Regions from separate parts of the Streptomyces sp. NPDC050617 genome, predicted to be linked through region 1. Evidence: predicted binding sites of a transcription regulator. Region 1 holds the regulator's gene; the other holds the start of a gene.
The links. Region 1 encodes HrcA, which represses chaperone genes, less so after heat shock. Its sites were predicted from a motif close to TTNGCACTCNGNNNNNCNGAGTGCNAA; they were not measured.

Region 1 (4,547 bases):
CCGCCCGCGCGCTCGCGGACGGGCTGCTGGAGCCCGGCCCGTACGAGCGCGGCCGGGCGGTGCTCACGCTGCGCGGGCGGCTGCTGGCGGACGCCGTGGTGCGGGACCTGGTCGATTAGCGGGAGGGCTCGACGGGCGCCCCGGCCCGTTCACCCCGTGACGAAGTCGATCAACTCCTCGACGCGGCCCAGCAGCGCCGGCTCCACGTCCTTGTAGCTGCGCACCCGGCTGAGGATGTGCTGCCACGCGGCGCCCGTGTTCTCCGGCCAGCCCAGCGACCGGCAGACGCCCTTCTTCCAGTCCTGGCCGTGCGGGACCGACGGCCAGCCCGCGATGCCGACGGAGGCCGGCTTCACGGCCTCCCACACGTCGATATAGGGGTGGCCGACCACGAGAACGTTCGCATCCGTTACCTCGGCCGCGATGCGGGACTCCTTGGAGCCCGGCACCAGGTGGTCGACGAGCACGCCGAGCCGGGCATCCGGCGCGGGGGCGAAGTCGCGGACGATGGACGGAAGATCGTCGATCCCCTCCAGGTACTCGACGACGACGCCCTCGATGCGCAGGTCGTCGCCCCAGACGCGTTCGACCAGCTCCGCGTCGTGGCGGCCCTCGACGTAGATGCGGCCCGCGCGGGCCACCCGCGCCCGCGCGCCGGGGACGGCCACCGACCCGGAGGCGGTACGGGCCGGGCCCCGCGCGGCCTGCTGCCGCGGCCGTACGAGCGTGACGACGCGGCCCTCCAGCAGGAACCCGCGCGGCTCCATCGGGAAGACCCGGTGCTTGCCGAACCGGTCCTCCAGCGTCACCGTCGGCCCCTGGGCCGTCTTCTCGCACCGGATCACCGCGCCGCAGAAGCCCGTCCCGACCTCCTCGACGACGAGGTCGGGGTCGGCCGGCACCTCGGGGGCGGGCGCGGTCTTCTTCCACGGGGGCGTCAGGTCGGGGCCGTACTCTCTGCTGCGCATCCGCCAGACGATAGAAAACGGGACGGGGCGCGCGTCACGACACGCCGAAGCGGGCCGCCAGAGCGTCGCGTTGATCACGGACGAAACGGGCGTCCACCACGCGTCCGTGACCGGGCACGTACACCGCGTCATCGCCGCCGAGCGCCAGCAGCCGGTCGAGCGCGGCCGGCCACAGCCGGGGCAGGGCGTCCGGCCCGGCCTGCGGTTCGCCGGACTCCTCGACCAGATCGCCGCAGAAGACGATCTCCGGCGGGCCCGTCACGCACACCGCCAGGTCGTGCGCGGTGTGCCCCGGGCCGACGTTGGCGAGCAGCGCCTGCCGCCCGCCGAGGTCGAGGGCCAGCTCGCCGGTGACGGTGTGATGCGGGCGTACGAGCAGATCGGCGGCCTCCGCGGCGGCGGAGGGGTCCACTCCGTGCCGTACCGCGTCCTGCCGCAGCGCGTCCTTCGCGCCCGCGAGGTGATCGTCGAGCCCGACCGCGCCGTACACCTGCACCCCGGCGAACGCCGCCGTCCCCAGCACATGATCGAAGTGCGGATGCGTCAGAGCGATATGCGTCACGGGACGGCCGAAGAGCCGCCGCACCTCGCGGCGGATGTCCGCGCCCTCCAGCAGCGTCGACCCGGTGTCGACGACCAGCACGCCCGTATCGCCGAGCACGGCCCCCACCGTGCAGTCCCAGCCCGGCAGCCTGCGCCGCACGACCCCCGGCGCGAGCGTTTCCCAGTGCGCCTCTTCCCAACGGCTCTCCATACCCAGACGCTAGACCCTGTCGGCAAACTCCCGTCTGCCCCGCGACGCCTGGCACGCACTCTCGCCGCGTTGTCGGGATCATCCCGGTACGCCCAGTACAGGGATGACCCTCCGCCTTGCGAGAGCACGCACCAGACTCCCCCAGCTACCGCTGGGAGGTGCCCCCTGCGGGGCCCGCCTCCGGCGGACGACGGGAGTTTGCCGACAGGGTCTGGCGAGAGCGCGATACGGTTGCCCGTCGGACCCGTCCCGCCGACGGGCCCGCCCTTGCCCTGGTCGTGGCACCCGGCCGTACACTGGCTGAGAGTGGCTGGCACTCGTGACCATGGAGTGCCAAGTGGGCGCCGAGTGAGAGACAGGGGAAAGTCCCCGGTGGACGGCTGGACGGGAGGTGTGCGCGATGCTGAACGAACGCAGGCTTGAAGTGCTGCGCGCCATCGTCCAGGACTATGTGGGCACGGAGGAGCCGGTCGGCTCCAAGGCGCTCACGGAGCGGCATCAGCTGGGCGTATCCCCGGCCACGGTGCGCAACGACATGGCGGCGCTCGAGGACGAGGGCTTCATCGCCCAGCCCCACACGAGCGCGGGCCGCATCCCGACCGACAAGGGATACCGGCTCTTCGTGGACAAGCTGGCGGGCGTCAAGCCGCTGTCGACGCCGGAGCGGCGGGCCATCCAGAACTTCATGGACGGCGCCGTCGACCTCGACGACGTGGTGGGGCGCACGGTCCGGCTGCTCGCGCAGCTGACCCGGCAGGTCGCCGTCGTGCAGTACCCGTCGCTGACGCGTTCCACCGTGCGCCATGTGGAGTTGCTCTCGCTGGCCCCGGCCCGCGTCATGCTCGTGCTGATCACGGACACCGGGCGGGTCGAACAGCGTATGGTCGACTGCCCGTCGCCGGTGGGCGAGGCGGCGCTCGCGGATCTGCGGGCGCGGCTCAACAGCCGGGTGGTGGGACGCCGGTTCGCGGATGTGCCGCAGCTGGTGCAGGACCTCCCGGAGTCCTTCGAGGCGGAGGACAGAGGAACCGTTTCGACGGTGCTGGCGACTCTGCTGGAGACCCTGGTCGAGGAGACCGAGGAGCGGCTGATGATCGGCGGCACCTCCAACCTGACTCGATTCGGGCATGATTTCCCGTTGGTGATCCGGCCGGTGCTGGAGGCGCTGGAGGAGCAGGTCGTGCTCCTCAAGCTGCTGGGCGAGGCCAAGGATTCCGGCATGACCGTACGCATCGGGCATGAGAATGCTCATGAAGGGCTGACGTCCACATCGGTGGTCGCCGTCGGCTACGGTTCGGGCGACGAGGCAGTCGCCAAACTCGGCGTGGTCGGACCGACCCGCATGGACTACCCCGGAACGATGGGAGCGGTACGCGCAGTGGCACGTTACGTCGGACAGATCCTGGCGGAGTCGTAAGTGGCCACGGACTACTACGCGGTCCTCGGCGTACGACGGGACGCCTCGCAGGACGAGATCAAGAAGGCTTTCCGGAGACTGGCGCGCGAGCTTCACCCGGATGTGAACCCGGATCCGAAGACCCAGGAGCGGTTCAAGGAGATCAACGCCGCTTACGAGGTGCTGTCGGACCCGCAGAAGAAGCAGGTCTACGACCTCGGCGGCGACCCGCTCTCGCAGTCCGCGGGCGGCGCCGGCGGAGCCGGCGGCTTCGGCGCGGGCTTCGGCAACTTCTCCGACATCATGGACGCCTTCTTCGGGCAGTCGTCGCAGCGTGGCCCGCGGTCGCGCACCCGACGCGGCCAGGACGCCATGATCCGGCTCGACATCGACCTGGACGAGGCCGCGTTCGGCACCACGAAGGACATCCAGGTCGATACGGCGATCGTCTGCGCGACCTGCAGCGGCGAGGGTGCGGCCCCCGGCACGTCCGCGCAGACCTGCGACATGTGCCGCGGCCGCGGCGAGGTCTCGCAGGTCACCCGGTCCTTCCTCGGCCAGGTCATGACCTCGCGGCCGTGCCCGCAGTGCCAGGGCTTCGGCACCGTGGTGCCGACCCCGTGCCCGGAGTGCGCGGGCGACGGGCGCGTACGGTCCCGCCGTACGCTCACGGTCAAGATCCCGGCAGGCGTCGACAAGGGCACCCGCATCCAGCTCGCGGGCGAGGGCGAGGTCGGCCCCGGCGGCGGCCCGGCCGGCGACCTGTACGTGGAGATCCACGAGAACCCGCACCCGGTCTTCCAGCGGCGCGGCGACGATCTGCACTGCACGGTCACCATCCCGATGACCGCGGCCTCCCTCGGCACGAAGGTGCCGCTGGAGACGCTCGACGGGATGGAGGAGGTCGACATCCGGCCCGGCACCCAGTCCGGCCAGTCGATCCCGCTGCACCAGCGCGGCGTCACGCATCTGCGGGGCGGCGGGCGCGGCGACCTCATCGTGCACGTCGAGGTGCTGACGCCCAGCAAGCTGGACCCGCAGCAGGAGGATCTGCTGCGCCAGCTCGCGAAGCTGCGGGGCGAGGAGCGGCCGACGGGCGAGTTCAAGCCGGGGCAGCAGGGGCTGTTCTCGCGGTTGAAGGACGCTTTCAACGGCCGGTAGGCCGGGTGGAATGTCAGCTCAGCGGCCGTCAGGGGATCATCATCGCCTGACGGCCGTCGGCCGTGGTGGCCGGGCGCGGACCGCACGCGGCACGGGCGCTGGCCTACACGGCGGATGCGCCGTCGCCGGGCAGCGGGTGGGCAGCAGATGGGCAGTATTCGGGCCATATCCAGGCCCTGGCCGGGCAGTGGTCGGGCCATGGCGGGCAAACCCGCCGATGACGAATCATCGTGGAGGGCGTGACACTATGTGGTCATGCCCTGTGCTC
Region 2 (4,547 bases), on a different contig from region 1:
CTCGCGCCCCGTCGGCACTTCGCGGGACAGGGCGAGTGGGCGGAGCCCGACGGCGTCCTGATGACCGTCGAGGTGACCTCCCACGACGCCGACACCGACAAGCGGGACCGCCACGAGAAGCGGTTCGCCTACGCGGACGCCGGCATCCCCGTCTACCTGCTCATTGACCGCGAGGCCTGCACCCTCACCGTGTACAGCGAGTTGGAGAACGGCCAGTACCGGCAGCACCCGTCGTACGACTACGGCGCCACGGTCGAGCTGCCCGCCCCCGTAGGCATCACCCTCGACACCGAGGAACTCAAGGAGTACGCCCGCTGATCCGCGTACGCCCGTATCCGTAGCGGACGCTGCGTCCGCGCGCCTCGACGCCGCGCGCCCGCAGCGTCCGCCCTCACCGCCCCGCCTTGGCCTTCTGCACCCGCTCGGCCGCCCAGCCCGCCAGCACGCCGCCGACGGCCGTGACGACGAGGTAGCCGATCAGGTGGGCCGCGAAGCCGCCGGGGACCCAGCCGAGCACCCCGGGCTTGTCCTGGTCGATCAGCAGCCGGATGACCCCCTGGCCGCCCAGGGCGACCAGGACCATGCCCAGCACCTGCCACAGCACGTACTTCATTCGTTCGTTCCTCCCCGTCGTCGATCGCACCCTCTTATTGATACGATCGAACCATAACCGAGCGCAACCCCGCCACTAGAGTGGAGCGGCCGAACGAACCCCTCACCCACAGAACAGCCGAGGACCGCCCCCATGCCCCGACAGGCCGACCACGACCAGCGGCGCCGCCAGATCGCCGAGGCCGTCTGGCGGCTGGCCGCGCGGCGCGGGCTGGAGGACGTCACGCTGCGACAGGTGGCGGCGGAGGCCGGGGTGTCGGTGCGGCTGGTGCAGTACTACTTCGGCAGCCGGGACGGGCTGCTGCTCACGGCGCTGGAGATCCTCAACAGCGACGCCGAGCGGCGCGGCCGGGAGCGCGTCGAAGCGCTCGCCGACGCGAACACCCCGCGCGGGGCGGTGCGCGGGGTCCTGATGGAGATGCTGCCGCTGGACGAGGAGCGCCGGACCCGGCACCTCGTGTACGTGGCGTACTTCGTCCGCTTCCTCTGGGACGAGAACCTCGCCGCCGTCGCCGCCGACGCGCCCCCCGAACTCGAAAGGCTCCTCGCCGACCTGCTCGCCTGGGGCCAGCGGGAAGGGCAGGTTCCCGCCGATCTGGACCCCCTCCCCGAAGCCGAGATCCTGCTCGCGACCGCCGACGGGCTCCAGACCGGCGTCCTCCTCGGCCAGCGCACCCCCGAGCAGGCCCTCGCCCTCCTCGACCGCCAGATCGACCGACTGTTCAGCGGGCAGTAGCTTCGGCCGGCAGCAGGCTGACGGAGACACCGAAACGCCCGAGGGCGGCACCCCCGCGATGGGGGTGCCGCCCTCGGTCCGTACAGCTATGGGCAGCTGATCCTCAAGAGGATCAGAAGTCCATGTCACCGCCCGGCATGCCGCCGCCGGCCGGGGCAGCGCCCGCCTTCTCCGGCTTGTCGGCGATGACGGCCTCGGTGGTGAGGAAGAGCGCCGCGATGGAGGCGGCGTTCTGCAGCGCGGAACGCGTGACCTTGGCCGGGTCGATGATGCCCGCGGCGACCAGGTCGATGTACTCGCCAGTCGCGGCGTTGAGACCGTGACCCGGCGTCAGGTTGCGCACCTTCTCCACGACGACGCCGCCCTCAAGGCCGGCGTTGACGGAGATCTGCTTCAGCGGGGCCTCCAGGGCCAGCTTCACAGCGGCGGCACCGGTGGCCTCGTCGCCCTCAAGGTCGAGCTTCTCGAAGACCGAGACGGTCTGGAGCAGGGCCACGCCGCCGCCGGCGACGATGCCCTCCTCGACGGCCGCCTTCGCGTTGCGAACGGCGTCCTCGATGCGGTGCTTGCGCTCCTTGAGCTCCACCTCGGTCGCGGCGCCGGCCTTGATGACCGCGACACCGCCGGCGAGCTTTGCCAGGCGCTCCTGCAGCTTCTCGCGGTCGTAGTCGCTGTCCGAGTTCTCGATCTCGGCGCGGATCTGGTTGACGCGGCCCTGGACCTGGTCGCTCTCGCCGGCGCCGTCGACGATGGTCGTCTCGTCCTTGGTGATGACGACCTTGCGGGCGCGGCCGAGCAGGTCGAGACCGGCGTTCTCCAGCTTGAGGCCGACCTCCTCGGAGATGACGGTGCCACCGGTGAGGATGGCGATGTCGCCGAGCATGGCCTTGCGGCGGTCACCGAAGCCCGGGGCCTTGACGGCGACGGACTTGAAGGTGCCGCGGATCTTGTTGACGACGAGCGTGGACAGCGCCTCGCCCTCGACATCCTCCGCGATGATCAGCAGCGGCTTGCCCGACTGCATGACCTTCTCCAGCAGCGGAAGGAGGTCCTTCACGTTGCCGATCTTGGAGTTGACGATCAGGATGTACGGGTCGTCGAGCGACGCCTCCATACGCTCCATGTCGGTGGCGAAGTAGGCGGAGATGTAGCCCTTGTCGAAGCGCATGCCTTCGGTGAGCTCAAGCTCCAGGCCGAAGGTCTGCGACTCCTCGACCGTGATGACGCCTTCCTTGCCGACCTTGTCCATGGCCTCGGCGATCAGCTCGCCGATCTGGGTGTCGGCGGCGGAGATGGAGGCGGTCGAAGCGATCTGCTCCTTGGTCTCCACGTCCTTGGCCTGCTCCAGCAGGGCGGCGGAGACGGCCTCGACGGCCTTCTCGATGCCGCGCTTGAGGGCCATCGGGTTGGCGCCGGCGGCTACGTTGCGCAGGCCCTCGCGGACCAGCGCCTGCGCCAGGACGGTCGCGGTCGTCGTGCCGTCACCGGCGACGTCGTCCGTCTTCTTCGCGACCTCCTTGACCAGCTCGGCGCCGATCTTCTCGTACGGGTCCTCGAGCTCGATCTCCTTGGCGATGGAGACACCATCGTTGGTGATCGTGGGGGCGCCCCACTTCTTCTCGAGGACGACGTTGCGACCCTTGGGGCCCAGGGTCACCTTGACGGCGTCGGCGAGCTGGTTCATGCCGCGCTCGAGGCCGCGCCGTGCCTCCTCGTCGAACGCGATGATCTTGGCCATGTGAAGTGGTCCTCCCGGACAGAAGGGGGTCCCCCCGGCTCCCTGAGAGCTTGGGGGAGGCTTTCTCCGGATCACGCTGGCGCCCGCGACGGACGGCCTGCAGCCCTTGTGGTTCCTTGCCCCACCAGGGTGCGGACCTCACCGGCCCGATCCAAGTTCTGTCACTCTCACTGGGAGAGTGCTAAGCCCAATGATTAGCACTCGCCCCCCTTGAGTGCAAGCGGCTTCGCATTACCCGGAGGCGCGATCGGGAGGCCGCCGGGGGCGCGCCCGGACCCCGGCCGGGGCACGGCCCGGACCCCGACCGGGACCCCGACCGGGACGCCGTCCGGACCCCGACCGGGGCGCGGCCCGGTTTCCGGGCGCACGAAGGGCCCGTACCCCGGAAGGTACGGGCCCCGCGTGTGAGTGAGCCGGTGGTCGATCGCGCCGAGATCAGACGGCGAGCTTGACCATGTCCGCCTGCGGCCCCTTCTGGCCCTGCGAGATCTCGAACTCGACTCGCTGACCCTCCTCGAGGGTGCGGTAGCCGTCCATCTGAATCGCGCTGTAGTGGACGAATACATCCGCACCACCGTCGACCGCGATGAAGCCGTACCCCTTCTCCGCGTTGAACCATTTGACGGTGCCCTGAGCCATGCCTAACTCCCCTATTACTGGCCCTTGCGCAGGACCGCACTTCGCGGACCCTGGGTCAGACCTCACCCCCTGACAGGTGGGGGTGTGCGCCGGAACGCGTCGACCGCGGCTGAATGTATCTGCACGGATGCCGTCTGCAACAGGTCAATCGGACGAGAATTCCGGCGGTGGCCGACGGGCGCTTTGCGGAGGATTCCCAGCAATCCGGGGCAAGTCGGTCCGGGCATAACGCAACCAAACCGACAATTCGCACACAGTCTTTGCACGTAACTTGACGGGTTCTCATATGCGTTCGGCACTGACGCCGGAGGGGGATCGTCCTCAACTGTATCGCCATTCAACAGACGGAATCGCCCCGTCCGTTTCCGGCCGGGGCGATTCGGGGACGATGCGGGAGTAAAGCGGGGGCGATGCGGGAAGAGTGGCGGGAAGGGCGCGAGAAGCCGCGGGCGACCTCAGCAGCCGCCGGCGACCGCCGGGATGATCGAAATGCCCGCGCCGTCCGGCGTCGGCGCCTGGAGGCCGCCCTCGAAGCGCGCGTCGTCGTCGTTGACGTAGACGTTCACGAAGCGGCGCAGCTTGCCGGCGTCGTCGAGCACGCGCGCGGCGATGCCCGGGTGGTTCCGCTCCAGGGAGTCGATGACCTCGGCGACGGTCGCACCCTCCGCCGGCACCTCGGCCCGGCCGTCGGTGTACGTACGGAGAATGGTAGGAATACGGACGTTTACGCTCATGACGGTTCCCTTCGGTGGTGGACGGAGTGGGCCTGGGGGCGCGGTCAGCCGGCCAGTCCCGCGGCGCGGAACGCGTCCAGGCTGGGGC

Region 2: a site for HrcA is predicted at 3,245-3,271, ahead of groL (chaperonin GroEL). Genes of this name have one in related genera too.

Annotation. Positions count from the first base shown of each region.
Region 1 is NZ_JBFAIS010000025.1:42,847-47,393, reverse strand. It holds gene hemW (radical SAM family heme chaperone HemW) at 1-119, shown strand, start outside; gene AB0I49_RS28260 (DUF3097 domain-containing protein) at 150-968, opposite strand; gene AB0I49_RS28255 (MBL fold metallo-hydrolase) at 1,003-1,722, opposite strand; gene hrcA (heat-inducible transcriptional repressor HrcA) at 2,123-3,139, shown strand; gene dnaJ (molecular chaperone DnaJ) at 3,140-4,279, shown strand; gene AB0I49_RS28240 (nitronate monooxygenase) at 4,535-4,547, shown strand, end outside.
Region 2 is NZ_JBFAIS010000005.1:166,613-171,159, reverse strand. It holds gene AB0I49_RS09360 (Uma2 family endonuclease) at 1-318, shown strand, start outside; gene AB0I49_RS09355 (hypothetical protein) at 392-613, opposite strand; gene AB0I49_RS09350 (TetR/AcrR family transcriptional regulator) at 746-1,348, shown strand; gene groL (chaperonin GroEL) at 1,461-3,086, opposite strand; gene AB0I49_RS09340 (cold-shock protein) at 3,522-3,725, opposite strand; gene AB0I49_RS09335 (MoaD/ThiS family protein) at 4,181-4,459, opposite strand; gene thrC (threonine synthase) at 4,504-4,547, opposite strand, start outside.